DNA from 3 places in the Paracoccus sp. SSJ genome. Region 3 is predicted to be linked to each of the others. Evidence: riboswitches for the same ligand, from Rfam matches in the RefSeq annotation. Region 3 holds a riboswitch; each other region holds the start of a gene.
The links. A riboswitch is a leader RNA that binds a small molecule or an ion and turns the genes downstream of it on or off. The one in region 3 is predicted to bind thiamine pyrophosphate.
Positions count from the first base shown of each region.

Region 1 (10,218 bases), on a different contig from region 3:
TGCGTGGTCGGGGTTCACGAACCAGTCCAGGATCAGCGTGACCTTGTCCTGCGCATGGGCAGGCAGGGCGAGCATGGCGAAGGCGGCGGCAAGGGTGAGATGTTTCATCGGTCGTCGTCTCCAAGGGCAAGAAGGGTGATCTCGCCGCTCCAGCGGCGTGAAAGGGCGTCGGCGGCGCGCCATGAGCGCAGGCCGGAACGGCAGGCCAGCACCACGCGCTGGCCGGGATCGGGCAGGGGGCCGGCGGCACCGTAGCCGGGGATGCGCAGCGCGTCCGGTGTGGCCTTGCGCGGCGCCTCGTCCTCGGGGCGCAGGTCGATGACCAGGTCGGCCGCGCGGATCTCCTCGCGGGCGATGAAGCGCGGGCCGTCGGCCTCGGGTGCGGCATCGAAACGGAACTGCGTGAAGCGGCCGTTGTCGAAGCGGATGAATTCGCCCAAGGGAGAGGGGGTCGTGCCCAGAAGCAGCCGCAGCGCCATCTGCGCCTGGATGCAACCGAGCATCCCGACCACCGGGCCCAGCACCCCGGCCGTGGCGCAGGTCTGGCCGCTGTCGGGCGGGTCGGGGAACAGCGCCCGCAGACTGGGGGCGCCCCCACAGAAGCCGCCGACATAGCCCGCAAGCCCCAGGGCCGAGGCCGAGATCAGCGGCTTGCCCGCCGCGAGGCAGGCGTCCGAGAGCGTATAGCTGGCGGCATAGCTGTCGGCGCAATCCAGCACCACATCTGCCGCCGCGACCAGCACCGGCGCGTTCAGGGGTGTCAGACGGTCCGCCAGCGCCTCGATTTCCACCGCAGGATTCAGCCGGGCCACGGCCTGCGCTGCGGCGCGGACCTTGGGCTGGCCGATGTCCTTCATGCGGTAAAGCGGCTGGCGATGCAGGTTCGATTCCTCGACCGTGTCGGGGTCCACCAGGGTGATGCGCCCGATGCCGGCGCCTGCCAGATATTGCAGCACCGGCACGCCCAGCCCGCCCGCGCCGACGACCAGCACATGGGCGGCGGCGATGCGTTCCTGCCCCTCGGCGCCGACCTCGGGCAGGACCATCTGGCGGGCGTAGCGGTTCATGCCGCCACCCGCAGCCATTCGCGGATGCGGCCCTCGGGGTCGGGGTTGAGCGTGATGTCGGTCACGGCCGAGGCGACGTCGGCGCCGGCGGTGAATGCCTCCAGCGCGCGCTCGGGGGTCACGCCACCGATGGCAACCAGGGGCGTCGCGCCGACCAGCCGGCGCCATTCGCGCACCCGGTCCAGCCCTTGTTGTTCCCATTTCATCTTCTTCAGGATCGTCGGCCAGACCGGCCCCAGCGCGACGTAATCGGGCCGCAGCGCCAGCGCCCGGTCCAGTTCGGCATGGTCATGGGTCGAGATGCCCAGCCGCAACCCCGCCTTGCGGATCGCAGGAATGTCGGCCTCGTCCAGATCCTCCTGTCCCAGATGGATGAAATCGCAGCCAAGGTCGATGGCGGCCTGCCAGTGATCGTTGACGACCAGCATCGCGCCATGTTCGCGGCAAAGCTCCTGGCACAGAGCCAGTTCACCCAAGAGCCGGGCGGGGGGCTGGTCCTTGATGCGGATCTGCACCAGCTTCACGCCCAGCGGCAGGGCGCGGCGCAGCCAGTCGCTGCTGTCGAAGATCGGATAGAAGCGCGGCAATCTCATCCCAGCACCGCCATTCCGAACAGGGGGGTCGAGGGCGCGGCCATGTCGCGGGCCTCGATCGGGTTCGCGCCATGCGCCAGCTGTCCCGCCTCGATCGCCAGCGCCATGGCGCGGGCCATGGCCACCGGATCGCCGGCCTTGGCGACGGCTGTGTTCAGCAGAACGGCGTCATAGCCCAGCTCCATCGCCTGCGCCGCATGGCTGGGCAGGCCGATGCCGGCATCCACCACCAGCGGCACGTCGGGAAAATGCGCCCGCAGGCTGCGCAGCCCGTAGGGATTGTTCAGCCCCCGGCCCGAGCCGATGGGCGCCCCCCAGGGCATCAGCACCTGGCAGCCCGCATCCAGCAGCCGGCCGCAGACCGACAGATCCTCGGTGCAATAGGGAAAGACCTGGAAGCCGTCGTCGGACAGCACCCGCGCCGCCTCGACCAGCGCGATCACGTCGGGACAAAGCGTGTCGTCGTCGCGGATCACCTCCAGCTTGATCCAGGGCGTCTCGAACAGCTCACGCGCCATCTGCGCGGTCGTCACCGCCTCGCGCACCGAATGGCAGCCGGCGGTATTGGGCAGGACGGGGATGCCCAGATCCTTGATCAGGCGATGAAAATCCTGGCCCGCGCCGCCTTCGCGCCGCAGGCTGACAGTGGCGATGCCGGCGCGCGAGGCGCGGAACGCCTCGGCCATGATCGCGGGCGAGGGATATTGCGCCGTGCCCAGCATCAGCGGGCTTTCGACCCGGGTTCCATAAAAAACCGGCATCTCAGCCCCCCTGCATCGGCGCCACGATTTCCAGCGCGTCGCCGTCTTTCAGCGTGGTTTCGGGTCGCGCGGCGGCGGGCAGGAAGGCGCCGTTCAGCGCCGTCGCCACCTTGGCCGCGCCCAGTCCGATCTCGGCCAGCGCGTCCTGCACGGTCGGGCCGGTCAGGTCGCGCGCCGCTCCGTTAAGGGTGATCTTCATCCATGAACTCCGGTTTCCGGCCCTCGACAAGGTAATCGGCGGCCATGCGGGCCACGGCGGGGGCCAGAAGATAGCCGTGGCGGTAAAGGCCGTTTGCGTAAAGCGTGCCGCCGCGCCGGCGCAGGCGGGGCAGGTTGTCGGGGAATGCGGGGCGCGCATCCGAGCCAAGCTCCAGGATCTCGGCCTCGGCAAAGCCGGGATGCAGGGCATAGGCGGCGGAAAGCATCTCGACCGCCGAGCGGGCGGTGACGCGATACTTGCCGCCGGTCTCCAGCATGGTGGCGCCGATCATGTAGACGCCCTCGCCGCGCGGCACGACATAAAGCGGGATGCGCGGATGCAGCAGGCGGACGGTGCGGGTCAGGGTCACCTCGGGGCAGCGGATCACCAGCATCTCGCCGCGCACGCCGCGCAGGTCGTGGAGTTCGTCGCGGGCGGCAAGGCCGCGTGCATCGACGACCATCCCGGTGGGATTGCCCTCGGTCTCGATGCGAATGCCCTGCGCCTCCAGTCTGTCGCGCAGCGCCAGCAGTGCGGCGCGCGGGTTCAGATGCGCCTCGGTGGCGAAATGCAGCCCGCGCGGGAAACGGCCGGCCAGTTCGGGCTCCAGCGCCGCGATTTCCTCGGCGGCGACGGGTTGATGCGCCTCGGTCAGCCGGGCGAAGCGGTCGAGTTCCGCCCGGTCGCGCGAGGGGGCCAGGACCAGCGTGCCGCGACGGACGACTTCGGCGCCGTTCGCCTGCCACCAGTCTGCGGCATCGACGCCCAGGCGCAGGACCACCGGCTCGGCGCTTTCCGCCTCGCAATAAGGCGCCAGCATGCCCCCGGCGCGCCAGCTGCAAGCCTGTGAGCCGGGCTTGCCGGCGGGGTCGACGATGCGCGGTGCGATTCCGCGTGCGGCCAGTTCGGTGGCGATGCAAAGCCCCATCACCCCAGAGCCCAGGATGGTGATCTGGTTCATGCCTGCCTCCAGAGCTGGTGGAAATGATGCACCGGGCCATGACCCAGCCCGACCGCCAGCTCATCGGCGCGGGCGATGGCGCCTTGCAGCCAGCCATGGGCGCGGGTCGCGGCCTGCGCCACCGTCAGCCCCTGCGCCAGCCCCGCCGCGATGGCCGAGGACAGCGAACAGCCGGTGCCGTGGGTGTTGTGGGTCTGCTGGCGCGGTGCGGTCAGGATCAGGGGTTCGGACCCGACCAGCAGGTCGGTGCAGGTGTCCTCGGTCGCATGGCCGCCCTTCATCAGCACATGGGCGGCGCCCAGCGCGCGCAGCGCCTCGCCTTGCCGGCGCATCTCTTCGGGCGTCGCGGCGGGCTCGCGGTCCAGAAGGCGCGCCGCCTCGGGCAGGTTCGGGGTCAGCACGGTCGCCAGCGGGATCAACTGCTCGCGCAGCGCCGAGACGGCCTCGTCCGGCAAAAGCGCGTCGCCGGATTTCGCCACCATCACCGGGTCCAGCACCACCGGCACCGGATTGTCCGCCAGAAGCGCGGCCAGCCGGTCGGCGACGACCGTGATCGCATCCACGCCGCCGACCATGCCGATCTTGATCGCGCGCACCTCCAGATCGCCGAAGACCGCGTCGATCTGGGCCGCGACCATGGCCGGGCTGACGGGCTCGACCGCGGCGACGGTGCGGGTGTTCTGCGCGGTGATCGCGGTGATCACCGAGGCGCCATAGACGCCCAGCGCCGAGAAGGTCTTCAGGTCCGCCTGGATTCCGGCGCCGCCGCCGCTGTCCGAGCCGGCGATGGTCAGTGCGATGGGATGGGGCTGCAATCCCGACATGGCCCGCCTTTCGTTTCGGCCGGGCATGGGGACGCGGGGCGGATGGGTGGCGGCCAAGGTATCAGGGCCGCTTCACTCTACCCTTCCCTACGCCGGCATGACCCGGATCAGGTTCGATGGGTCGGTGCCGGGCACCTCTCAGCCTCGTGCGAGGCTCCCCAAGTGTATGAGTCTTCCGCGTGACACTAGGCCCTGGCGCCCCGCTTTGCAAGGGAGACGGCGGGCGGCGATTTTTCGGGCTTTACAGCACCGGCCATTCGGGCCGATCTGTGCCCGACGGAAACGGAAGGATGCGATGAAAAGCGTGATCTTCGACCTGGGTGGGGTGCTGATCGACTGGGATCCGGCACTGGCCTTTGCGGATGTGTTCACCAGCCGGGCCGAGGCCGAGGCCTGGATGAAGCGCATCGGTTTTGCCGACTGGAACCGGATACAGGACGGTGGGCGCAGCTTTGCCGAGGGGGTGGCCGCCGCCCGCGCCGTCCATGGCGACGAGGCGCGGCATCTGGCCGGCTATCCGCTGGCCTTTCCGGTCGCCATCGAAAAGACCGTGCCCGGCACCTGGGCGATTGCCGAGGCGCTTCTGGCGCGCGGCGTGCCGCTTTATGCGCTGACCAACTGGTCGGCCGAAACCTGGCCGCATGCGCTGGAACTGCATCCCCGGCTGGGCGGGCTTTTTGCCGATATCCTGGTCTCGGGCCAGGTCGGCGTGCTGAAGCCCGAGCCGGCGATCTATCGGCTGCTGATGGATCGCAACGGGCTGGTGGCCGAGGATTGCATCTTCATCGACGACAGCGCGGCCAATGCCGAGGGCGCCCGCGCGCTGGGCATCGACGCGATCCACTTTACGGGCGCCGAGGCGCTGGGCGAGGAGCTGGCGCGGCGCGGGGTGATTTGAGCGTCGCGCCCTGCTCAGGTGGCTGTCGCGCCGGGGTCATTGAACCTGCGGCGCTTTCTTGCCAGCATGGGCGCAGTTGGCAGTGAGTTGACCCTTTGCGATACCGTTCCCTCTATTTCATCCCCGTTGCCCTGCTGCTTCTGGCAGGAGCGGCGGTCGGCTATACCAAGGTGATGGCAAGGATCGGCTCGGGCCAGCCCCCGGCCTATGCCCTGCCGGAACAGCAGGCGGATCGCATCGTCGTCTCGAAGGGCGACAAGACCATGTATCTGCTGCGTGGCGATAGAATCCTGAAAACCTATCGCATCGCCATGGGATCAAACTGGAACCAGGGCCACAAGCAGCGGGAAGGGGACGAGCGGACGCCCGAGGGCACCTATCGGATCGATTGGCGCAATCCCCGCTCTATCGCCCATCTCAGCCTGCACGTTTCCTATCCCAATGCCGAGGACAGCGAACGGGCGCGGCAGGCGGGATACAGTCCGGGCGGGAATATCATGATCCATGGCCTGCCCAACGGATGGGGGGCGATGGGCCGGTTGCATCGGCTGTTGGACTGGACCGATGGCTGCATTGCCGTGACCAACGACGAGATGCGGGAAATCTGGTCCCTGACGCCGAATGGCACCTCGATAACGATCAAGGCCGAATGGGCGCCGTGAATCCCGCGCGCCGGGGCTGCGTCGGGTCGCCGTGTTCGAGCGATGCCGGTGCCGCAGGAGCCGCCTATCCCACCAGCTTCGCCACATGGCGCAGCGCCAGCAGGTAGCCGTGTATGCCGAAGCCGGCGATCACGCCCTCGGCGCGCAGGCTGACATAGGAATGGTGCCGGAAGCTTTCGCGCTTGTGGACGTTCGAGATATGCACCTCGATCACCGGCCCGTCGAAGGTGTTCAGCGCGTCCAGGATCACGACCGAGGTATGGGTAAAGGCGGCCGGGTTGATGACGATGGCCTGCGCCTTCAGCCGCGCCTCGTGGATCAGGTCGATGATCGCGCCCTCGTGGTTCGACTGGTGGAAGGCGATCTCCAGCCCCAGCTCGGCCCCCAGCGCCTTGCAGTCGCGTTCCACGTCGGCCAGCGTGGTGCTGCCATAGATCTCGGGCTGGCGCTGGCCCAGGAGGTTCAGGTTCGGGCCGTTCAGGACATAGACGGTGGGCATGGCGTTCTCCGCGAAGATGGGGGCAATCTAGCCCAGTTCGGCCAGGAAGATATAGCCCGCGCCGTAGATCGTCTTGATCAGGCGCGGGTTCTTGGGGTCCTCGCCCAGCTTGGTGCGCAGGCGCGAGATGCGCACGTCCATCGCCCGGTCGAAGCTTTCGCCCGCCGTGCCTCCCAGCGTTTCCAGCATCTGCGCGCGCGAGATCAGCCGGCGCGGATTGTCGAGAAACAGCCGCAGCACCTCGGCCTCGGCATGGCTGATCGGGGTCTCGGCCCCTTCGGGCGAGGTCAGCGTATAGCGGTCGAAATCCGCGGACCAGCCGGCAAAGCGGATCTGCTGGCGGCCGGGGCCCGTCTCGCGCTGCGGCTTGCGCAGCCGCGCGCGGATGCGGGCCACCACCTCGGCCGGATCGAAGGGCTTGATGATGTAGTCGTCGGCGCCCAGCTCCAGCCCGGTCACGCGGTCCTGCACTTGCGCCCGGCCCGAGATGATGATGATCGCCGCGCCGGATTCGCTGGCCAGCCGGTGGACCAGCGCCAGCCCGTCGCGGTCGGGCAGGCCCAGGTCGATCAGGCAGGCATCGGGCTGGATGCGGCGCAGCGCCGCCTCGAATTCGGTGGCGCGGGCGAAGCTGACGGTGCGAAAGCCGGCCTCCTCCAGCGCCGAGGACAGCAGGCGGCGGATTTCGGGCTCGTCGTCGAGAATGGCGATCAGGGGGGTGTCAGTCATCGGTCTCTGCCATGGCCACGGCCAGTTCGGTGTCGCCAAAGGGCTTGGTCAGGACCGGGCAGTCAAGCCCCGATCTGCGCGGATCGCCCGGCGGCAGCGCCGTCATCAGGATCAGGGGCAGGCCGCAGCCCCGCAGATCAGCGCCCGAGCCGTCGCCCAGTTGCAGGTCGGACAGGATCAGCGTCAGGCCGGCGAGGTCGGTCAGGCCCCGCGCCTCGGAGAGCGAGCCGGCTTCGATCACGGAATGGCCCTGGGCGGTCAGCATCTCGCGGATATGGGCGCGGATGGCGTCGTCGTCCTCGACCAGCAGCACCAGATGCGGGCGCACGGCGCGCAGCGGCAGCCGGATGGTGATCCGGGCACCGCCGCTCTCGGCATTGCCAAGCCGCAGGGTGCCGCCCGAAAGCTTGATCTGGTCATAGACCATCGACAGGCCAAGTCCGGTGCCCTGGCTGCCCTTGGTGGTGAAGAAGGGCTCGGTGGCCCGCGCCAGCGCCTCGTCGGAAAAACCCGGGCCGGTATCGGTGACCGAGATTTCCAGCCAGCGCCCGGCGGGCCGGGCCTCGACCGTGATGCGGCCCTGGCCCCGCATGGCGTCGCGCGCGTTCAGGATCAGGTTGAGCAGCGCGTCCTGCAATGCGCCGGGGTCCAGCATCACCCGCGCCGGCAGTTCGCCAATGCGGCTGTCCAGCGCAACGCCGGCGCCCAGCGTCGGCCGGGTCATCGCCGCCAGGTCGTCCAGCATGGCGCGCAGTTCGACCGGCTGCGGCTGGTGCTCGCGCCCGCCGGTCAGCGCCGAGATGCCGTCTAGCAGGCGCACCCCGCGCCGGGCGGCGGCCAGCGTGGCCTGCACGTCCTCGGCCTGTTCGTGCGGCAGCCCGGCGCGGGCCAGCCGGCCCTGCAGGCCGAGGATGATGGTCAGCAGGTTGCCGAAGTCATGCGCCAGCCCCGAGGTCATCTGCGCCGCCACCGCGCGCTTGGCCGCATGGGTCAGCGCCTCGCGCGCCTGCACCTCGGCGGTGACGTCGGTGGACAGGATATAGACGCCGCGCCCGTTCTGGTCCGGGGTCAGCGCGATGCGGATGCGTCGGCCCGAGGGCGGGTGCGTGATCTCGAACACTTGCGGCTGGCCGGCGATGGCGCGGTCCAGATGCGTGCGGATGCGGGCGAAGGTCTCGGCCCCCAGCACCGTTTCGCATTGCCGGCCGATGATCGACGCGTTCGAGCCCGGGAACACCATCGAGATCTGGTTGTTCGAGAAGGTATAGCGATAGTCCCGGTCCATATGCGCGATATGGGCCGGGACCATGGCGGTGACATGGCGGGTGCGGGCCTCGGATTCGGTCAGGATGCGCTTTGCCTCCTCCAGCGCGGCATTGGTCGCGGCCAGCGCCCGGTTCGCGGCCGAAAGCCGCTCGGCATTCTCCAGCACCCGTTCGGAGAGTTCCTCGGACCGGGCGCGCAGCAGTTCCTCCTGCCGCTTGATATGGGTGATGTCGGTATAGACGGCGATCCAGCCGCCCTGCGACAGGGGCGCCCCCTCGACCGAGATCCAGCGGCCGTCGGCGCGCTTTCGCTCCATGTAATGCGGCTGGAAGGTGCGGGCCTGGTCGACGCGCTCGCGGATCGCGGCCTCGGGGTCGTCCTGGGGGCCGTATTCGCCGCGATGGACCAGATAGCGGATCGTGTCCTGGAAGGTGGCGCCGGCGCGGGTCAGTTTGTCCGGCAGGCCGAACATCGCCTGATAGGGGCGATTGCTGACGGCCAGCCGCAGGTCGGCGTCGAAGATCGAGATCGCCTGCTGGATCAGGTTCAACCCCGAGCGGGTCAACTCGGCGTGCCGGTCGTTCGAGGGCATGTCCGTCCCCAGCATTGCGCAACCCCTGTAACAATTCGTAGGATTCAGGAAAAACTGACGCAAGGATTGCCGCTGTAAGCTGCAATTGCCAGAGGGAAGAGGAGCCCTGACGGCAAGGGGAGGATACATGCAGAACGCTGAGGCGGCCCAGGCCGGTTTGCAGTCGATTCCAGCGTTGCTGGCGCGCAATGCCGAACGCTTCGGCGACCGGCCGGCCTATCGGGAAAAGGAATTCGGGATCTGGCAAAGCTGGACCTGGGCCGAGGCCGCGACCGAGATCCGCGACCTGGCGCTGGGCTTTCTGGTGCTGGGCCTGAACCGGGGCGATCATGTCGCCATCATCGGCCGCAACCGCCCGGCGCATTACTGGGCGATGGTCGCGGCGCAGATGTGCGGCGCGGTGCCGGTGCCGCTGTATCAGGACGCGGTGGCCGAGGAGATGGCCTATGTGCTGGACCATTGCGGCGCGCGTTTCGTCGTCTGTGGCGACCAGGAACAGGTGGACAAGGTGCTGGAGGTGGGCGACCGCGCCCCTTCGGTCCAGCATCTCGTCTATACCGACAAGCGCGGAATGCGGAAATACGACCATGCCCGCATGAACGCGCTGGCCGATGTGCAGGCCGAGGGCCGCGCGGCCCAGCAGCGGCTGGGCCATGAACTGGACGAGCGCATTGCCGAGCTGGGCTACGACGACACCTGCGTGATGCTGTATACTTCGGGCACTACCGGCAAGCCCAAGGGCGTGGTGCTGTCTAACCGCAACATCATCGAGACCGGCAAGAACACCGCCTCCTTCGACCAACTGACCGCGCGCGAGGAGGTGCTGGCCTATCTGCCGATGGCCTGGGTCGGCGACTTCATCTTTTCGGTCGGGCAGGCCTATTGGGCCGGCTTCACCGTGAACTGCCCCGAGGGCGCGCATACGATGATGACCGACCTGCGCGAGATCGGGCCGACCTATTTCTTCGCCCCGCCGCGCGTCTTCGAGGGCCAGCTGACCTCGGTGATGATCCGCATGGAGGATGCCAGCCGCATCAAGCGCCGGCTGTTCAAGCACTATATGGAGATCGCCCGCCGCATCGGCCCGGCGCTTCTGGACGGCAAGCCGGTCGGGGCGCTGGACCGGCTGCGCTACATGCTGGGCAACCTGCTGGTCTATGGCCCGCT
Region 1 is NZ_JASSPE010000005.1:238,298-248,515, forward strand. It holds gene QPR87_RS07780 (ABC transporter substrate-binding protein) at 1-108, opposite strand, end outside; gene QPR87_RS07785 (HesA/MoeB/ThiF family protein) at 105-1,067, opposite strand; gene QPR87_RS07790 (thiamine phosphate synthase) at 1,064-1,660, opposite strand; gene QPR87_RS07795 (thiazole synthase) at 1,657-2,421, opposite strand; gene thiS (sulfur carrier protein ThiS) at 2,423-2,620, opposite strand; gene QPR87_RS07805 (FAD-dependent oxidoreductase) at 2,604-3,581, opposite strand; gene thiD (bifunctional hydroxymethylpyrimidine kinase/phosphomethylpyrimidine kinase) at 3,578-4,405, opposite strand; TPP riboswitch at 4,473-4,576, opposite strand; gene QPR87_RS07815 (HAD family hydrolase) at 4,701-5,303, shown strand; gene QPR87_RS07820 (L,D-transpeptidase family protein) at 5,399-5,965, shown strand; gene aroQ (type II 3-dehydroquinate dehydratase) at 6,030-6,464, opposite strand; gene QPR87_RS07830 (response regulator transcription factor) at 6,492-7,193, opposite strand; gene QPR87_RS07835 (PAS-domain containing protein) at 7,186-9,066, opposite strand; gene QPR87_RS07840 (AMP-binding protein) at 9,179-10,218, shown strand, end outside.
Region 1: another riboswitch for thiamine pyrophosphate. It lies ahead of thiD (bifunctional hydroxymethylpyrimidine kinase/phosphomethylpyrimidine kinase); the one in region 3 lies ahead of thiC (phosphomethylpyrimidine synthase ThiC).

Region 2 (10,218 bases), on a different contig from region 3:
GAGTTCGCGCAGCGCCGGCTGGAGCCGATCGTGACCAACGCGATCCGGCAGGTACTGGGCTCGGTGCCCTCGACCACGGTGCTGTCGGACGACCGGACGCCGCTGATGAACCGCATCCGCGACTTGTCGCGCGACGATGCCCGCGACCTGGGCATTCGCGTCATCGACGTGCGCCTGACCCGCACCGACCTGCCCGAGCAGAACCTGACCGCGACCTATGCGAGGATGCGGGCCGAGCGCGAGCGCGAGGCTGCCGACGAGATTGCTCGCGGCGGCGAGGCCGCGCAGCGTGTCCGTGCCGCCGCCGACCGCACCGTGGTCGAGCTGACCTCCGAGGCGCGCAAGCGGGCCGAGGTGGTGCGCGGCGAAGCCGACGCCCGCCGCAACGCCATATATGCCGGTGCCTTCGGCCGCGACCCCGAGTTCTTTGCCTTCACCCGCTCGATGACCTCCTACGAGCGGGCGCTGCGGGGCGAGAACAGCTCGCTGGTGATCCAGCCGCAGGGCGAGTTCTTCGACTACCTGCGCAACGACGGGGCCGACCGGGCCAATCCGGTGCCGGTGCCCCAGCCGGCTTCGGACGCTACGCCTTCGGACGACGAGTCCGAGACCCAAGGCGCGCTTGAGCCCGGCGAGGCCGTGGCCCCGACCGAGACCACGCGCGAGGGCGAGCCGCTGGGCGCCGGTGCCGGCGTGACGCTGACGCCGCTGCCCGAATCCCTGGCCGCGCCGCCGCAGGAAGAGCCGGTGGTGCCCCCGGCGCCGCTTCCGGCGGACTGATCCGGGCGCGGGCCCGGGACGGGAAACCGGCCGGAACAGGAAAGCGCAACAGGAAAGGCGGGACGCATCTGCGCCCCGCCTTTTTTCATGTCTCGGCACTTCACGCTCCGGTGTTGGTCACGCGCCGGTCATTCCAGCCCGATCAGCTTGCTGTCCTGCCGCTGCTCCTCTTCGGAGAGTTCGCGCTGCCATTCCCGCCAGATCGAGACCAGCAGCGCCATCAGCACCGGCCCGACGAACAGCCCGACGATGCCCATGGTCTTGACCCCGCCGATCAGGCCGAAAAAGGTCGGCAGGAAAGGCAGCTTGACCGGGCCGCCGACCAGGACCGGGCGGATGGTCTTGTCCACGACGAACAGCTCGCAAGTGCCCCAGACGAACAGCGCCGCCCCCGCGACGGGCGAGCCGCTGGCCACCAGATAGATCGAAACCAGCGTGAAGCTGAGCGGCGCTCCGCCCGGGATCAGCGCCATGAAGCCGGTGATGACCCCGAAGGTCACCGGCGAGGGCACGCCCGCCAGCCAATAGGCGATGCCCAGGATCACCCCTTCGCCGATGGCGATCAGCGTCATGCCGGTCACGGTCGAGCTGATCGTCGCGGGCACCACGCGCGACAGCCTGCTCCAGCGGTCGGGCAGGATGCGGCGCCCGACCTGGTCGATCTGCGCCACGATCTTGTCGCCGTCGCGATAAAGCACGAACAGCGTGATCAGCATGAACAGCAGCGTCAGCGCCAGGTGGAAGGCCAGCGTTCCCGCCGTCACCGCGCCGCGATAGATCGCCCCGATATTCGAGCCGCTGACCAGTTGCACGATCTCGCTGATGCCGCCGGGGCGGCCGATATAGGTCTGCCAGTTCTCGTCCAGCCAGTCGCCGATCTGCGGCAGGTCGACCATCCAGCCCGGTGTCGCGGCACCCGAGCTGTTGACCAGGATCGCCCAGTTGATCCAGTCGCGCAACTCGCGGAAGGCATAGATCAGCGCCATGGCGATGGGGATCAGCAGGAAACAGACCAGCACCAGCACCAGCGCCGCCGCCGCCCAGGTGCGGCCCAGGTTCAGCTGATGGGCCGCACGCTCGCGCAGCGGCCAGCTGGCCAGCGCGATCACCATGGCGGCCAGCACGGGCACCAGGAAGCCGTGGAAGAAATAGATCGAGGCCGCCACGATGGCCAGCAGCAGCCAGCGTGCGGCCGAGATATTGGTCAGCAAGGGGGGGCGATGCACGCGCAGCCCGACCTGTTTGGGGCTTTGCCGCGGTGCGGCGGGATCGTTCAGCTCTGTCGCGGTCGTGGGTTTCGGCATTTCGCCTGTCGTCATGGTCCCGATCCTGGCTGGGGGCGGGTCGCGCCCTCCCTGCGGCAACGAGATAACATCTCGCCCCCGGCTGCAAGCCGGAATGCCGCGCCATGGCCGGTTGCCTGCGGATTTCGCGGCTCACGATCTTGTGGGAAGCGCGTGACAGGCGCCGCCGCCCGCGCTAGTCTGGCGCCACCAAGGGGAGCCCCGGCAAGGGGCTGAGAAACCGCTGGCCTCGATCGTCCCGGCGACGGGCGGCGCGGTGACCCTTCGAACCTGACCCGGATCATGCCGGCGGAGGAATGGGAAAGATGCACCTGCCTTTTGCCGGCCTCACCGCGAGGCCGCCCGCACCGACGGTCTCGCCCCAAGCCATGAGGGCATGATGACCGAAACCTTCTTTGAGACCCTGCGCGGCGAATGCGCGACCGATTGGTCCGCCGCCGTGAACCATCGCTTCGTGCGAGAGCTTTGCGACGGCAGCATCGCGGATGCGGCGATGGCGCGCTATCTGGTGCAGGACCACCGCTTTCTCGATGCCTTCCTGACGCTTTTGGGTGCGGCCATCGCCTCGGCCGACCGTTTCGAATCGCGGCTGCGTTTCGGGCGCTTCGCCGGCATGGTCTCGGGCGAGGAGAACGACTATTTCCTGCGCGCCTTTGCCGCGCTTGGCGTCAGCGCGGCGGATCGCGCCGCCATTCCCGACAGCGCCCCTACCGCGGGCTTTCAGGCGCTGATGCGCGAGGCGGCGGCGACGCGCGCCTATCCGGCCGTTCTGGCGGTGCTGAACGTGGCCGAGGGGCTTTACCTCGACTGGGCCATGCGCGCGTCCCGGCCGCTGCCGGAGAACTTCGTCCATGCCGAATGGATCACGCTGCACGACAATCCCTTCTTCCGCGATTTCGTGGGCTTCCTGCGGGACGAGTTCGACCGCGTCGGGCCCGAGGCGGCGGATCAGGCGCGGGACTTCTTCAGCCGTGCCGTCCGGCTTGAGCGGGAATTTTTCGATGATGCCTACGCGGGCTAGCGATCAATCCTCGATGATTTCCACATCGGGCGGGCTGCCGGGCGGCCCGCTTTCCCGATAATCCAGCACGATGCGCAAAAGCCCGGCCGGAGCCAGCCGCTCGGATGTGTGGCGCATCTCGGCCAGGCTCCACCAGCGGAATTCGCGGATGGTGGCGGCCTCGGGGGCGTTCTGGATCGCCGGCGTGAAATCCGGGGTCTCGATCAGGAAATAATCCTCGGACTGCCGCCAGCGCTGCTGGTGCAGCGTCATCGCCACGCGTCGCCTCCAGACCAGCGGGCCGATGGCGGGCAGGGCGAAGCCCAGTTCCTCGGCCAGTTCGCGGCGCAGGGTCTGTTCGGGCGTCTCGCCGGGCTCCGCGCCGCCGCCGGGGGTGATCCACCAGTCGCCGCCGCCGTAATCGACCCGCATCAGCAGCACCCGGTCGTCCGGGGTCAGCAGGATGGCGCGCATGGCCTGTCTGTCGATGATCCGCATGTTCGGCCGCCATGAAAAAGGCCCCGGCCGCGCGGGTTGCGCTCCGGGGCCCCAGATTGGTCAGGACGAGGGCTTACTCGTCGTCATTGTCCGGCACGTCGGCGATGTCCTCCAGCGACATGTCGCCATCGTCATCGTCGTCGTCCAGCAGATCGTCGTCCAGATCGCCGGTGTCGGCGTCATCGTCCAGATCGTCGTCATCGACCAGAGCGGTCCGGTCTTCCTCGCGCGAGGCGGCCTTTTCCGAAATCAGCGAGCGCGAGCGGCCGTTGGTCAGGCTTTCCACCGTGAATTCTGCACCGCAGGCCGGGCAGGTCATCGGGTCGTTCGTCAGGTCGTAAAAGCGCGTCGCGCAATGGGGGCAAAGGCGTTTCGTGCCCCATTCCTCTTTGGGCATGGTGTTCTCTTTCTGCCGCGTTCAGCTAAATCCGCTGTCCCCTGCCACAGCCGGGGCAGGCTGTCAAAGCCTTTTCCCCCTTGCAGGCCGGTAGCGGTGCGGGGGAAACATGGGCAGAGGGGCGGCCCTTCGCAAGATGCGGGAAAATATGGACAGGATTCTGGTCGGAGGCGACATTCCGGTGACGCTGCGGCGCTCGGCCCGCGCGCGTCGCATGACCCTGCGCGTGGCGCGCGCGGGCGGAGAGGTGGTGCTGACCCTGCCCAGCCGCGCCAGCCTGTCCGATGGTCGCGCCTTTGCCGAGTCGCGGGCCGAATGGCTGCGCCAGACCCGGGCCGGGATGCCGCCGCTGCGCCTGGTGGATCATGGCGCCCTGCTGCCCGTCGAGGGCCGCCAGCGGCGGATCCTGCCCCATGGCGGGCGCAGGGTGGAACTGGCGGACGAGGCGCTGCTGGTGCCGCAGGGCCGTCCCCCCGGCGTGCTGGTCGAGACCTGGCTGAAGCATCTGGCGCAGGCACGGCTGATTTCGGCCTGCGGCCGCCATGCCGAGGCGCTGGGGCGCGGTTTTCGCGCGCTCGCGCTGCGCGATACCCGCTCGCGCTGGGGCAGCTGCACCCATGACGGGCGGCTGATGTTTTCGTGGCGGTTGGCCATGGCGCCGCCCGAGGTGCTGGACTATGTCGCCGCGCATGAGGTGGCGCATCTGCTGCATATGGATCACTCCGCCGCCTTCTGGGCCGCGACCGGCCGGTTGAGGCCCGATTATGCACGCCATCGCGACTGGTTGCGCCAGCATGGGCATGAACTGCTGGCCTGGCGCTTCCGCTCCTGACCGGGGCGGCTTGACGGCGGCCGGATTTGTGATCACAGATGGCGCATGACTGTTACGCGTTCCTCGGAAAGTTCGGCCCATGAGCGGCTTTATCGCAACCTGCGCCAGCGCATCATGCTGGGCGAACTGCCGCCGGGGCTGCCCCTGACCCTGCGCGGCATCGCCGCCGAGCATCGCGTCTCGATGACACCCGCGCGCGAGGCGGTGCGCCGTCTGGTGGCCGAAGGGGCGCTGTCGCTCTCCTCCTCGGGACGGATCGCCACGCCGGAACTGTCGGTCGAGCGGATCGAGGAACTGGCCGCCCTGCGCGGGCTCATCGAGCCGGAACTGGCCGCCCGCGCCTTGCCGCGTGCCCACCAGGCCCTGATCGAGCGCATGGCCGTCATCAACGCCGCCATCGGCGAGGCGGCCGAGCGCCACGACGCCGTGGGCTACATCCGCACCAATCTGGAGTTCCACCGCCTGCTTTACCTGCGTGCCCAGGCCCCGGCGATGCTGGCCATCGTCGAGACGGTCTGGCTGCAGCTTGGCCCGACCATGCGGGCGCTGTACGGGCGGATGAAGCGCAACGAACCGCCGCGCCATCACCGCATGATCCTGGCCTCGCTGCGGGCCGGGGACGAGCCGGGGCTGCGGCTGGCGGTCCGCGCCGATGTGACGCATGGGCTGCGCCATCTCGGCAGCGCCTGAGGCCGCCCCGGCGCCGCCAGCCGGTCTTTCCGTTTTGCAAATACCCGAAAACCCGGCGATGCGGCGGGGCGCCGCCCGTGCCGGCTCAGACCTCTTCGATGCGCAGCTCGACCGGCTCGCCGGCGATGACGCCGGTGCGGGGCAGGGCCTCGATGGCATGGTCTATGGCCTCGGGCGTGGTCTTGTGGGTGACGATCAGCACCGGCGCCACGCCCTCGCTGCGCGAATGGCCGTATTGGCGCATGCGATCGATCGAGATGCCGGAATCGCCCAGAACGGTCGCCACCTTGGCCAGCGCGCCCGGCTTGTCGGTCAGTTGCAGGCGGATGTAATAGGCCGCCGGAACCGCCGTGCGGGCCGGCTGCGGCGAGGCCAGGGCCATCGCCGGCTGGCCAAAGCTGGGCATGCGCACGCCGCGCGCGATCTCGACCACGTCGGACATCACCGCGCTGGCGGTCGGGCCTTCGCCGGCACCCGGACCGCGCAGCACGATCTGGCCGACCGAGTCGCCCTCGATCACCACCATGTTGGTGCCGCCCTGCAATTGCCCCAGGGGGCTGTCGGCGGGCACGAGGCAGGGCGACATGCGCTGCTCCAGCCCGCGCCCGGTCATCTGCGCCACGCCCAGAAGCTTGATGCGATAGCCCATGTCGGCTGCGCGGCGGATGTCGTCGATGCTGACGCGCTCGATGCCTTCGATCTCGACCGCGTCGAAGCTGGGCCGCGTGCCGAAGGCGATGGCCGCCAGGATCGCCAGCTTGTGGCTGGCATCGATGCCGCCCACGTCCAGCGTCGGGTCGGCCTCCAGATAGCCAAGCTGGCGGGCCTCCTCGAACACCGTCTCATAGGGCAGGCTGGCACTTTCCATGCGGGTCAGGATATAGTTGCAGGTGCCGTTCATCACGCCCATGACGCGGCGGATCTCGTTGCCGGCCAGCGACTCGGTTATGGCCTTGATCACCGGGATGCCGCCCGCCACGGCGGCCTCGAAGCGGATGACCCGGCCATTGGCCTCGGCCAGTTCCGCCAGTTCCTGGCCGTGGATCGCCAGCAGCGCCTTGTTGGCGGTCACCACGTCCTTGCCGGCACGCAGGGCGGCGGTCACCGCCTCGCGGGCGATGCCCTCGTCGCCGCCGATCAGCTCGACGAAGACATCCACGTCCTCGCGCAGCGCGAGCGCACGGGCGTCCTCTTCCCAGCCATAGCCGGACAGGTCCACGTCGCGGTTCTTCATCCGGTCGCGGGCGCTGACGGCGGTGATGGCGATCGGCCTTCCGGCGCGCAGGGCCAGCAGGGCGGCGTGTTTCTGGATGATCTTGACGGTGCCGGTGCCGACCGTCCCGAGGCCAGCGATGCCGAGACGAAGCGGAGAGGCGTTTTGCCCCTGTTTCTGGGCGGACATATGAAACTCTTATTTATGGACCAGGCGGTGTTAGCGGATGGCGCGGCACGTTGCAACGCGCATGGGCTCAGGCCTCGTCGTCGCCCGCCCAATAGCCCTGCACCCCGGTCGCCCGCATCACCCGCAGGACCCGCGTGCCGATCTCGACCGTGTCCGCGCGGACGGCGTCCAGGTCGGCGATGCCCAGCGGCTGGCGCTGCACCTCGCCCTTGGTGTTGACGAAGGCGGGGTGCCAGCGCGCCTTGTCCTCGGTCGGCCGCCAGGAGGCATGGCAAAGCAGGTTGCGCTGCAGGCGGATCTCGGCCAGCCGGTCCGTGATGCGGTTGCGGTCGCGCAGCCCGGGATAGCGGCGCATGGCGGCGTCGAGCTGTTCGATCAGCGTGCCCATGGAGTCGTCGGCGATCGAGACCATGCGGGTCAGCCAGCTTTGCAGCTCTTCCTCGGTCAGGTCGTCGGCCAGCCGCGCGCGGTCCAGCGCATAGATGGTGCGCTTGATGATTTCCTCGAGCCAGCCGAAACTCGCCACGCATTGTCCCAGCGCCGCGGCGAAATCGGCCGGCAAGGTGTAATGCGTCTCGGGCGGCGCGCCTATCCTTGCCATGCTGTCCCGCGGTTGCGGCTCTTGCTCATCCTGTTCCCCGTGTTTTCGGCCTCGTGTTTTCGGCCCCGGTGTTTCCGGGCGCGAGTTTTCCACAGCGCCCGGCGCCAGGCAAGTCGGGGTCAGAGGATCTTTTGCAGCAGCGCCAGGTCCAGCCAGCGGCCGAACTTGCGCCCCGCCTGCGGCAACAGTCCGACCGGCACGTAGCCGATGGCGCGGTGAAAGGCGATGCCGGCCTCGTTCTCGGCCGAGACGGCGGCGATCATGCTGTGCGAGCCGGCGGTGCGGGCATGGTCCTCCAGCGCCGCCATCAGCGCCCGGCCGACCCCGCGCCCGCGCGCGGCGGGCGACAGGATGACGGTATGCTCCATGCAATGGGCATAGCCGTTGCCGCCGCGGAACTGGTCGTAGCTCGCCAGTCCCAGCACTTCGCCGGCCTCCTCGGCAACCAGGAACTCGCGCCCGGCCGCCCGGCGCCCGGCGATCATTTGCGCAAGCCCCTCGGCGGTCTTTTCTTCGTTGGAAAAGGTGATCGTGGTTTCGCGGATCAGCGGGTTCCAGAAGCCCAGCATCGCGGGAATATCCCCGTCGCGCGCAGGACGAAGTTCCATCTCCCGGCCTCCTTTCCCAAAGCAGCCGCCTTCACCGTTTCCAAATATTCGTGCGGCCGCGATGCCAGGCACCGCGGCCGCAGCCTTGTCACGCCGCCCGCGCCGCGCGGATCAGCGACAGGATGTCGCGCGCGGCCGAGGGGATGTTGGTCCCCGGCCCGAAGATCGCCTTTACCCCGGCCTTCTTGAGGAAATCGTAATCCTGCTGCGGGATCACGCCGCCGCAGATCACGATGATGTCGCCCGCGCCTTGCTCCTTGAGCGCGGCGATCAGCTTGGGCGCCAGCGTCTTGTGGCCGGCCGCCTGCGACGAGATCCCCACGACATGCACGTCGTTGTCGATGGCGTCCTGCGCGGCTTCCTCGGGGGTCTGGAACAGCGGGCCGACATCGACGTCGAAGCCGATATCGGCGAAGGCGGTGGCGATCACCTTGGCGCCGCGGTCATGGCCGTCCTGGCCCATCTTGACCACCAGCATGCGCGGGCGGCGGCCCTCTTCTTCGGCGAAGGTCTCGACGTCGCGCTGGATCTGCGCGAAATCGTCGTCGCCCTCATAGGCCGCGCCATAGACGCCGGCCAGGGTCTTGACCTCGGCGCGGTGGCGGCCGAATTCCTTTTCCATCGCCATGCTGATCTCTCCTACAGAAGCGCGCGCCCGCGCGGCTTCGACCGCGGCTTCCAGCAGGTTGCCGCCTTCCTTCGCCCGGCGCGACAGTTCGGCCAGCGCCGCCTGGCATGTCGCCTCGTCCCGCGTCGTGCGGATTCGGTTCAGCCGCGCGATCTGGGCGTCGCGCACCTTCATGTTGTCGATGTCGAGGATGTCGATCGGGTCCTCTTTCGCCAAGCGATACTTGTTCACGCCGACGATGACCTCTTCGCCGCGGTCGATCTGGGCCTGACGGCGCGCGGCGGTCTCCTCGATGCGCAGCTTGGGCATGCCCGAGGCCACGGCCTTGGTCATGCCGCCCATGGCCTCGACCTCCTCGATGAGCGCCCAGGCCTTTTCGGCCAGTTGGGCGGTCAGGCTTTCGACGTAATAGCTGCCGGCCAGCGGGTCGACGACATGGGTGATGCCGGTTTCCTCTTGCAGGATCAGCTGGGTGTTCCTTGCGATCCGCGCGCTGAACTCGGTGGGCAGCGCGATGGCCTCGTCCAGCGCGTTGGTGTGCAGCGACTGCGTGCCGCCAAGCGCCGCCGCCATCGCCTCGTAGGCCGTGCGGACCACGTTGTTGTAGGGGTCCTGCTCCTGCAGGCTGACGCCCGAGGTCTGGCAATGGGTGCGCAGCATCAGCGAGCCGGGCTTCTTCGGCTCGAACTCCTTCATGATGCGCGTCCACAGCAGCCGCGCCGCGCGCAGCTTGGCCGCCTCCATGAAGAAATTCATGCCGATGGCGAAGAAGAAGGAGAGCCGCCCCGCGAACTGGTCCACGTCCATCCCGGCCTTCAGCGCGGCGCGCACATATTCGCGCCCGTCGGCCAGCGTATAGGCCAGCTCCTGCACCAGGTTCGCGCCCGCCTCCTGCATGTGATAGCCGGAGATCGAGATCGAGTTGAACTTGGGCATCTCGTTCGAGGTGTATTCGATGATGTCCGCGATGATCCGCATCGAGGGCTCGGGCGGATAGATATAGGTGTTGCGGACCATGAACTCCTTGAGGATGTCGTTCTGGATCGTGCCCGACAGCACGGCGCGGGAATGGCCCTGTTCCTCGCCGGTGACGATGAAGTTCGCCAGAACCGGGATCACCGCGCCGTTCATGGTCATGGACACGGAAACCTTGTCCAGCGGGATGCCGTCGAACAGGATCTTCATGTCCTCGACGCTGTCGATGGCGACGCCGGCCTTGCCCACGTCGCCCTCGACGCGCGGATGGTCGCTGTCATAGCCGCGATGCGTCGCCAGGTCGAAGGCGACCGAGACGCCCTGCTGCCCGGCCGCCAGCGCCTTGCGATAGAAGGCGTTCGATTCCTCTGCGGTGGAAAAGCCCGCATATTGCCGGATGGTCCAGGGCCGGCCGGCATACATGGTGGCGCGCGGGCCGCGGGTGAAGGGCTCGATGCCGGGCAGGCTGCCCAGATGAGGCAGGTCCTTCACGTCCGTCTCGG
Region 2 is NZ_JASSPE010000006.1:233,837-244,054, reverse strand. It holds gene hflC (protease modulator HflC) at 1-780, shown strand, start outside; gene QPR87_RS09185 (AI-2E family transporter) at 909-2,099, opposite strand; TPP riboswitch at 2,267-2,398, shown strand; gene QPR87_RS09180 (TenA family protein) at 2,464-3,105, shown strand; gene QPR87_RS09175 (NUDIX hydrolase) at 3,109-3,582, opposite strand; gene QPR87_RS09170 (TIGR02300 family protein) at 3,656-3,979, opposite strand; gene QPR87_RS09165 (M48 family metallopeptidase) at 4,128-4,811, shown strand; gene QPR87_RS09160 (GntR family transcriptional regulator) at 4,857-5,501, shown strand; gene QPR87_RS09155 (homoserine dehydrogenase) at 5,587-6,903, opposite strand; gene QPR87_RS09150 (hypothetical protein) at 6,971-7,504, opposite strand; gene QPR87_RS09145 (GNAT family N-acetyltransferase) at 7,624-8,112, opposite strand; gene scpA (methylmalonyl-CoA mutase) at 8,201-10,218, opposite strand, start outside.
Region 2: another riboswitch for thiamine pyrophosphate. It lies ahead of QPR87_RS09180 (TenA family protein); the one in region 3 lies ahead of thiC (phosphomethylpyrimidine synthase ThiC).

Region 3 (10,218 bases):
ATCGGCGGCATCAGCCTGGTGCCCGATCCCTGCGGCAGCGCCGTCGAGGCGCTGGTGGAACGCGTCCGCCACCGCATGCCGGTGATGCTGGATCCCAACATCCGCCCCTTCTTCATCGCCGACGAGGCCGCCTATCGCGCCCGGCTCGACCGGCTCATCGGCATGGCCGATCTGGTCAAGCTCTCGGGGGACGACCTGGAATGGCTGATGCCGGGCGCCAGCTTCGAGGAAGCCGCCGCCGCCATCCTCGACCGCGGGCCGCGGGTGGTGTTCCAGACCGGCGGCTCGGCCGGCGCGCGGGCGCATTGGTCGGGCGCACCGCTTGCCGCGCAGGCGGTGCGGGTCGAGGTCGCCGACACGATCGGCGCCGGCGACACCTTCAACGCCGGAGTGCTGGCCGCGCTCGACCGCGCCGGCGTGCTGACGCGCAAGGGGATCCAGCGCCTGACCCCGGAAGTCATCGCCGCCGCACTTGCGCTCGGCACCCGGGCGGCGGCGATCACCGTCTCGCGCCCCGGCGCCAACCCGCCCTGGGCGCACGAACTGGCCGCGCTGCCGTCCTGACCGGCGGCGGCCCCGGCTTCTTCGTTCCTCAAATACTCAAGACGCAAGGCGGCCGCCCTCGGCCCCGCCCCGGTCTCGCGCAGCCTTGACGAGGACGGGGGGAACCCATGGCCAGGGCTGCGGGTTTCGACGCCGACGACCAAGGCAGCCCCCGGAACCAGGACCGCATGTCGCAGAACCAACTCCCCGAACCCACACCCCCGCCAAAAGACCCGATGCCGCCGAATGGCGACGCCGGCACCCCGGACGACCCGGCTGCCGAAGGTCGAACCCACCGGCAGCACCTCTCGCAATTCCTGATGCGGATCGCCGACGACGACACGCGCGCCCGGATCAGCGTCACCGATCTGCTGGTCCTGCTGGAGGGGCGCGCGACCGCCGGCCTTCTGCTGCTCTTCGCCTTTCCCAACGTCCTGCCGATGCCGCCGGGCACCGCGGGCATCCTGGGCCTGCCGCTGGTCTACCTGTCCTTCCAGATGATGCTGGGCCACAGGCCATGGCTGCCCCGCTTCATCGCCGGGCGTTCGGTGCCGCGGGCGGATTTCGCGGCGATCATCGCGCGCAGCGCCCCCTTTCTGGCCCGGGCCGAAAGGCTGCTCTCGCCGCGCATTCCGGTGCTGACCGGGCCCTTGGCCTTGCACATCATCGGCGCGCTCTGCCTGGTGCTCTCCATCCTGCTGCTGCTGCCGATCCCGCTGGGCAACATGCTGCCGGCGCTGGCGATTTCCGTCCTCGCGCTCGGCGTTCTGGAACGGGACGGGATCTGGATCGTCGCCGGCAGCCTGATCGCCGTCCTGGCCGCCGCCGTCGTCTGGGGCGTGATCTGGGCGTTCTTCCGCGGCCTCGCCCTGCTCCTTGCCTGACCGCGCACGAAACGCCAAGGCAGGCGGGCGCGGCCAGAAGCCGCGCCCCCGCGGATCAATCGGCCGCCTCCGCCACGCTTTCCGCAACCGGCAGGTAAAGCGCCCCGCCCTCGCGGAACTTCTCGGCCATGCGCGCCATGCCGGCCTGCTTTTCAGCCTCGGCCCGAATGTCGTGCGAGATCCGCATCGAGCAGAACTTCGGCCCGCACATCGAACAGAAATGCGCCAGCTTGTGCACCTCTTTCGGCAGCGTCTCGTCATGCATGGCCTGCGCGGTGTCCGGGTCCAGGCCCAGGTTGAACTGGTCCTGCCAGCGGAACTCGAACCGTGCGCGCGACAGCGCATCGTCGCGCCGCTGCGCCCCGGGATGGCCCTTGGCCAGATCGGCGGCATGGGCGGCCAGCTTGTAGGTGATGACGCCGGTCTTGACGTCGTCGCGGTCGGGCAGGCCCAGATGCTCCTTGGGCGTGACATAGCACAGCATCGCCGTGCCGAACCAGCCGATCATCGCCGCCCCGATGGCCGAGGTGATGTGGTCGTAGCCCGGTGCGATGTCGGTGGTCAGCGGGCCAAGCGTATAGAACGGCGCCTCGTGGCAATGCCGCAGCTGCTCCTCCATATTGGCCTTGATCTTGTGCATCGGCACATGGCCCGGCCCCTCGATCATCACCTGGCAATCCCGCGCCCAGGCGATCTTCGTCAGCTCGCCCAGGGTGCGCAGTTCGGCAAATTGCGCCTCGTCATTGGCATCGGCGATCGAGCCGGGACGCAGCCCGTCGCCCAGGCTGAAGCTGACGTCATAGGCCCGCATGATCTCGCAGATCTCGTCGAAGCGTTCATAAAGGAAGCTCTCGCGGTGGTGGTGCAGGCACCATTTCGCCATGATCGAGCCGCCGCGGCTGACGATCCCCGTCACCCGCCGCGCGGTCAGCGGGATCATGTGCAGCCGCACCCCGGCATGGATGGTGAAATAGTCCACGCCCTGCTCGGCCTGTTCGACCAGCGTGTCGCGAAACACCTCCCAGCTCAGATCCTCGGCCACGCCGCCGACCTTCTCCAGCGCCTGATACAGCGGCACGGTGCCGATGGGCACCGGCGCGTTGCGGATGATCCAGTCGCGGATGTTGTGGATGTTGCGGCCGGTGGACAGGTCCATCACCGTGTCCGCGCCCCAGCGGATCGCCCAGACCATCTTTTCGACCTCCTCCTCCATGCTGGAGGTGACGGCGGAGTTGCCGATATTGGCGTTGATCTTGACCTTGAAATTGCGGCCGATGATCATCGGCTCCAACTCGCGGTGGTTGATGTTGGCCGGGATGATGGCGCGGCCGGCGGCGATCTCGGCCCGCACGAATTCCGGCGTCACCAGATCGGGCAGCTCGGCCCCCATCGGCGCGCCGTCGCGGGCATGGGCGGCCAGCCGCCCCTCGTTCTCGCGGATGGCCGCGAACTCCATCTCGGGGGTGACGATGCCGGCGCGGGCATAGGCCAGCTGCGTCACCGCCCGGCCCGCCGCCGCGCACAGGGGATCGCGGCGCAGCGGAAAGGCGGGGGTCAGCCGCGCGCCCTCGGCAAAGCCGTTGTCGGCGGCGGTGACCTGCCGGCCGGGATAGGGCGCCACGTCGCCGCGCCGCAGCTGCCAGTCGCCGCGCAGGTCCGGCAGGCCGCGGGCGATGTCGGCCTGCACCGCCGCGTCGGTATAGGGGCCGGAGCTGTCATAGACGACCAGCGGCGGCTCGTTCGAGACGGCGATCTCGCGCATGGGCACGCGGATGTCGTGCAGGCTGCCCGGCACATGGATCTTGCGCGATCCGGGCAGCGGGCCGGTGGTGATTTGCGGGATGGTCTGGCTCATCTGGTCCTCCTTCGGCGAAAGACCCAGAGGAAAACAGGGCAGAAAGGGACCATGCCGGCCCCGCGGATCACGCGCAAAGGGCCCGATGGCCCGAAAGGACCACCCCGCGATCTGCATATGGGGAAAGCTGCCCTTCGGTCTTCCTACGCCAGCATCAACTGGGTCAGGTTCAAAGGGTCGCTTCACCGGAACCGCCCATGGGCGGTCCCTGTCAGCCTCTCAGTCCCCTAGGCGGGACTCCCCTGACGTGAGGGGAGCATGGCCGTTTCCCGCCGGGCGGTCAATCCCTCAGGTGGCGGGCAGGCCGACACCCCCGGCCGAGGCGGCGCTGAGCGCGACGAAGTTCAGCGCCTGCTGGCGCACCGCCGCGGCCAGTTCCTGCCGGGCCGACAGCAGGCTGCGCTCGGCATCCAGGACCGGGAAGAAATCCGCCTCGCCCAGCTCATAGGAGCTGCGGGTCAGGTTCACCGTCTCGCGCGCGTTCTCGACCAGCCGCGATTGCGCGGCGACGGCGCGGGCGTCGCGGTTATAGCCGGCCAGCGCGTTCTCGACCTCCTCGACCGCGCCCAGGACCGAGGCCTGCCAGGCCAGCCGCGCCTGTTCCGCCCGCGCCTGCGCGGCGGAAAGCTGCGCCTGGTTCGCCCCGCCCGAGAACAGCGGCAGCGAGATCTGCGGCCCGAAGCCCCAGCTCTTGCTGCTGCCGCCGCCGCCGATATTCGTCGGCGTGATCGAGCCGGACAGCGTCAGCCGCGGATAGAAGGCCGCCTGCGCCTCGCCCACATCGGCGGCGGCGGCGGCCAGGTTGCGCTCGGCCATGCGCACGTCGGGGCGCACCCGGACCACGTCGGCCGGCACGCCGACGCTGGCGCTGTAGCGGGCGCGCGGCTGGCCGCCGCCCTGGCGCAGCTGCGCCGCCAGATCGGCGCTGCGCCCGGCGGTCAGCGTGGCCAGCCGGTTCACCGACTGGTCGAAGCCGACCTCCAGCCCCGGCAGCGCCGCCTCGGCCTGCGCCACCAGTTGCTCGGCCTGCAGCACCTCCAGCCGCGAGACGCTGCCGAAGGCGTCCTGGGTGCGGGTCATCTCCAGCGTGCGCTTGCGGCTGGTCAGGCTTTGCCGGGTCAGCGCCAGCGCCTCCTGGTAATAGCGCGCGTCGACATAGGCCGAGGCGATGGCGCTGGCCACGGTCAGCCGCGCCACCTCGGCCGACAGATAGGCCGCGTCCAGCCGGGCCGAGGCGCCCTGCCGCGCCGCCCGGTTCTGGCCGAACAGATCGACCAGCCAGGACACGCCCAGCGTGGCCGAGCTGCTTTCGACGATGCCGGTCTCGCTGCGGTTGCGCGCCGCCGCGCCCTGCGCATCGACCTGCGGCAGGTCGCTGGCGCCGACCAGCCGCGCATTGGCCTGGGCCTCGCGGATGGTGGCGACGGCGGTCTGCACGTCCAGGTTGCGATTCAGTCCGGCGGCGATCAGCCCGTCCAGCCGCTTGTCGCGGAACGCCGCCCACCAGGCGTTGGCGCCGGCGCGGCGGGCCGGGGAACTGGCGGCGAAGGCGCCGGCCACCTCGGCGCGGGGCGCGGTATGGCTGACCGGGTTGCAGGCGGCCAGCGCCAGGGTCGAGACAAGCCCGCCCAGCAGGCCGCGGCGGGAAAGAGGCAAGGTCTGGATCATCCGAAACTCTCTGTTGAACGCGGCCCGGCTGGGGCCGCGGAAAGGGAAATGGCGGCACGGGCGGCCTTGGTCCCGCCCGTGCCTTGCGGCGGCGCCGGAGCCTAGCCCGCCGTATCGGCCTGCGGCCCGGCCGCCGTCCTGCCGCCGGTCAGCCGGCTGACCCCGCCCAGCACGAAGACGAAGAACACCGGCACGAAGAACACCGCCAGCACCGTGGCCGCGACCATGCCGCCGATCACCCCGGTGCCGATGGCGTTCTGGCTGGCCGCCGAGGGTCCGGTGGCGATGGCCAGCGGCACCACGCCCAGCGTGAAGGCCAGCGAGGTCATCAGGATCGGGCGAAAGCGCAGCTTCGCCGCCGTCACCGCCGCGTCGATCAGGCTTTGCCCCTGCTCGCGCAGGTCCTTGGCGAACTCGACGATCAGAATGGCGTTCTTGGCGGAAAGCCCGATGATCGCGATCAGCCCCACCTTGAAATAGATGTCGTTGGGCATGTCGCGCAGCATGACGGCGACGACGCAGCCCAGGACGCCCAGCGGCACCACCAGCATCACCGAAAGCGGGATCGACCAGCTTTCGTAAAGCCCCGAAAGCAGCAGGAAGACGAACAGGATGCTCATCGCGTAAAGCAGCGTCGCCTGGCTACCGGCCTGGATCTCCTCCAGCGACTGCCCGGTCCATTCATAGCCGAAGCCCGGCGGCAGCTCGGCCGCCAGCCGCTCCATCTCGGCCATGGCGGCGCCCGAGCTGTAGCCCGGGCCGGCAGCGCCGGCGATGCGGATCGCGGGATAGCCGTTATAGCCCACGACCTGCGACGGCCCCTGCTCCCATGCCACGCTGGCGAACGAGGAAAACGGCACCATCCCGCCACCCGCGTTGCGCACGGTCAGCGCCAGGATGTCCTCGGCCTGCATGCGACTGTCGTCCTCGGCCTGCATGACCACGCGCTGCATCTTCCCGGCATTGGGGAAGTCGTTGATATAGGCCGAGCCCAGGTATTGCGAGATCGTCGCCGAAATGTCGGCGAAGGTCACGCCGAAGGCATTGGCCTTTTCGCGGTCGATGGTGACGAAGACCTGCGCGGCCGAGGGCAGCCCCTCGATGCGCAGCCCGGTGGCGATGCCGTTTTCCTGCGCCTTGGCGATGATCTGCTGAGCGGCTGCCAGCAGCGCCTCCTGCCCCTGCCCGCCGCGGTCCTGCAAGCGGAAGCTGAAGCCGCCGGTGGCGCCGAAGCCGGGGATCGGCGGCGGCGACAGCGCAAAGGCCTGCGCGTCCTGATAGCCGAACATCTCCATGTTCGCGGCATTGGCGATGTCCTGCGCCGATTGCTCGCGCTCGGCCCAGTCCTTGAAGGTGACGAACATCAGCCCCGCGTTCGGCCCCTGCCCCGAAAAGCTGAAGCCGCGGATCGCCACGGTATTCTCGACCGCATCGCTGCGCTGGAACATCTGCGTGGCCTGGCCCAGCACCTCGTCCGTGCGGTTGGAACTCGCCGTGGCCGGGGTCTGGATGTCGGCGATGATGAAGCCCTGGTCCTCGTTCGGCAGGAAACTGGTCGGCAGGCGCAGGAAACCCATGGCCGTCGCGCCGACCAGCACCAGATAGAACGCCATCATCACCAGCCGCCGCCGCGTGACCAGTCCGACCGCGCTGGTGTAACGCTCGGTCAGCCGGTCGAAATTGCGGTTGAACCAGCCGAAGAAGCCCTTCCTTTCGTGATGGCCGCTGATCGGCTTCAGGAAGGTCGCGCAAAGCGCCGGGGTCAGCGTCAGCGCCAGGAAGGCCGAGAACAGGATCGACACCACCATGGTCAGCGCGAACTGGCGATAGATGATGCCCGACGAGCCGGGAAAGAAGGCCATCGGCACGAAGACCGCCGCCAGGACCAGCGTGATGCCGACGATGGCGCCCGAAATCTGGCCCATGGCCTTTTCCGTCGCCTCGCGCGGGGGCAGCCCCTCGGTCGCCATGATGCGCTCGACGTTCTCGATCACCACGATGGCGTCGTCGACCAGGATGCCGATGGCCAGCACCATGGCGAACATGGTCAGCACGTTGATCGAGAACCCCGCCGCCAGCATGACCGCCACCGTCCCCGTCAGCGCGATGGGCACCACGATGGTCGGGATGATAGTATAGCGGAAATTCTGCAAAAACAGGAACATCACCACAAAGACCAGCGCCACCGCCTCCAGCAGCGTGTGCAGCACCTTCTCGATCGACGCCTCGACGAAGGGGGTAGTGTCATAGGGGATGGTATGGCTGACGCCGTCGGGGAAGAACCGCGACAGCTCCTCCATCTTCTGGTGCACCGCCTCGGAGGTGCTCAGCGCATTGCCGGCGGCCGAAAGCTGGATGCCCAGCGCCGCCGCCGGCTTGCCGTTGATGCGCGAGGCGAAGCTGTAGCTTTCCGCGCCCACCTCCAGCCGGGCCACGTCGCGGAGCAGCACGGTCGAGCCGTCGGGATTGGCGCGCAGCACGATCTTGCCGAACTCCTCGACATCGTCGAGCTGCCCCTTGATCAGCACGGTCGCGGTCAGCTGCTGGCCGATGGGGTTCGGGTCGGCGCCGACCTTGCCCGCCGCGACCTGCGCGTTCTGCGCCCGCACCGCCGCGACGATCTCGGCCGAGCTGAGGTTCAGCCCGGTCATCTTGGCCGGATCGACCCAGATCCGCAGCGCCCGTTCCGGGGCAAAGACCTGCGCCCGGCCCACGCCCTCGATGCGGCGGATCTCGCCCGCCACGTTGCGGTTCAGGTAATCGCCCAGCGCGATGTCGTCCATCGCCCCGTCGTCCGAGGTCAGCGCGACCATCATCAGGAAGCCCGTGCCCGCCTCTTCGATCAGCACGCCCTGGTCGACCACGCTTTGCGGCAAGAGCGGTTCGACCCGCGCCACGGCGTTCTGCACGTCCACCTGGGCGCGGGCGATGTCGGTGCCCGGCTCGAAGGTCGCCGTGATCGACATGGCCCCCGAACTGTCCGAGACGGATTCGTAATAGGCCAGCCCCTCGACGCCGTTCAACTCGTCCTCGATGGGCTGGGCGACGGCCTGGTTGATCTCTCCCGGCGCGGCGCCGGTATAGGCGGTCGAGATGGTGATCTGCGGCCAGGCCACCTGCGGATATTGCGCGATGGGCATCATCGGCAGCGCCAGCACCCCGGCGATGACGATGAAGATCGAGATCACCCAGGCCAGCACCGGCCGGTGAATGAAGAACCGTGCCATCGCCCTACTCCTGCGCAGGCGCCGGGGCGGGCGCTTCGGCCGCCGCGGCGGCACCGGCCGGCACCGCCGGCTGGGCCGCGTCCACAGGCTGCGGCACCACCTTGGCGTCGGGGTAAAGCTTCTGCGCGCCGGCCACCACGACGCGGTCGCCCGGCTTCAGCCCGCTTTCCACCAGCCAGCGGTTGCCGGCGGTCTGGCCCAGCGTCACGTCGCGGCGCTCGACCGTGTCGGCATCCTTCAGCGCATAGACATAGGCCTGGCCCGACTGGTCGCGCTGCACCGCCATCTGCGGCACGGTCAGGGCGTTGTCGCGCACCGCCTGCTCGATCCGCACCCGGACGTAAAGCCCGGGCAGCAGGTCGCCCTCGGGGTTCGGGAACTCGGCGCGCAGCGTGATCTGCCCGGTCGAGCTGTCCACGCTCGCCTCGGAAAACAGCAGCTTGCCGGGATGGGCATATTCGCTGCCGTCGTCGAAGATCAGCCGCACCGCCGCCGCGTCGGCCGAGATCATGGCCAGTTGCCCCGCCGCCAGGGCCCGGCGCAGCGCGAACAGTTCGGACGAGGACTGGGTGAAGTCCACATAGACCGGGTCGAGCTGCTGGATCGTCGCCATGATGTCGGTCTGGGCGTTGACCAGCGCGCCCTCGGTCACCAGCGCCCGGCCGACCACGCCGGCGATGGGCGCCGCGACCTCGGTATAGGAACGGTTCAGCTGCGCCTCCTGCAGCGAGGCGCGGGCGATGGCCACATCCGCCTGGGCCTGGGCCAGCGCGGTGGCGGCATTGTCCAGGTCGACCCCCGCCGTCACCTTGCGCTCGCGCAGGGCGCGGGCACGCTTTTCCTGGTCGGCGGCGTTCAGCGCCGTGGCCTCGGCCCGGGCCAGCGCGCCCTCGGCGCTGGCGACGCGCACGTCATAGGGGGCGGGGTCGATGCGGTAAAGCACATCGCCCGCCTCGACCTTGCCGCCCTGCTCGAAGACGCGCTCGATCACGATGCCGCCGACGCGCGGCCGCACCTCGGCGGTGCGGGTCGCGGCCACGCGGCCGGGCAATTCGTTCACCACCGGCAGCGCCTCGGGCGTCATTTCCTGCACGCTGACCTGCGGCGGCGGCAGTTGCTGCGCCGCCACCGGGGCGGCCGCCATCAGGCAGCAAAGCACAAGCCCGGCGCAGACGCCGGGAGAAAGTCTCATGGTCATGGTTCTTTCCTGGGAAGGCTGAATGGTTCGGGGAGGGGTCAGTCTCCGGCTGCGCCGGGGTCGCTTTCCGCGACCGCCATCAATTCATCAAGGATCTCGTTGCGGGTTTCCTGGTCGAAACGGTGGAAGCCGAAATATTCCAGGAACGCCATGCCGTGCAGCGTCAGCAGCGCCATCAGCATCCGCCGCCGGTCGGCCGCCTGGGCCGCCACCGTCTCGGCATCGCTGGCCAGCTTTTCGCGCATGATCTCGCGGCATTCGGCATGCTCGCCCATGCTGGCGCTGACCAGCAGCGCCATGTCCAGCTCCTCGTCGGTCGGCACGCGGCGGTATTCGTCGATCAGCGCGCGCAGCCGCGCGTTCGGCTCGCCCTCGCACCGGGCGCGGATCTCGACGAAGCGCGCCTGATGCTGGGCCATCTTGTGGCGGATGAAGGCGGCCAGCAGCCCGGCCTTGCTGTCGCAATCATAGACCACGCTGGACTTGCTGATCCCCGCCTCCTTGGCGACGGCGTCGATGCTGAGCCCGGTGATGCCCGAGCGCCGCGCCACCCGCTCGATGGCGGCCATCAGCTCGTCGCGGTCGATCGTGCGCTTGCGTCCCATATCCGGTCCGATAATTTCAATACGACCGTTCGTTTATAATTCTGCCGGCAAGCTGTCAACCGCCCGATGCGCACCCCTCGCCGCCGGCATGGGCGATCGCGGCGGCCGGCGTCAGGTTTTCTCCACCTCGGGGGTCGCCCGGCCGGCGCCGTCCTTGCGCCGCCTGTCCAGCACCTGCTGATGCTCGATGATCCGGCTCACCGTCAGGCGGCAGGCTTCGTCGGCGGCGTGCAGGGGA
Region 3 is NZ_JASSPE010000027.1:27,206-37,423, forward strand. It holds gene QPR87_RS20805 (carbohydrate kinase family protein) at 1-564, shown strand, start outside; gene QPR87_RS20810 (exopolysaccharide biosynthesis protein) at 672-1,427, shown strand; gene thiC (phosphomethylpyrimidine synthase ThiC) at 1,483-3,282, opposite strand; TPP riboswitch at 3,406-3,536, opposite strand; gene QPR87_RS20820 (efflux transporter outer membrane subunit) at 3,571-4,950, opposite strand; gene QPR87_RS20825 (multidrug efflux RND transporter permease subunit) at 5,052-8,177, opposite strand; gene QPR87_RS20830 (efflux RND transporter periplasmic adaptor subunit) at 8,182-9,375, opposite strand; gene QPR87_RS20835 (TetR/AcrR family transcriptional regulator) at 9,414-9,980, opposite strand; gene QPR87_RS20840 (hypothetical protein) at 10,092-10,218, opposite strand, start outside.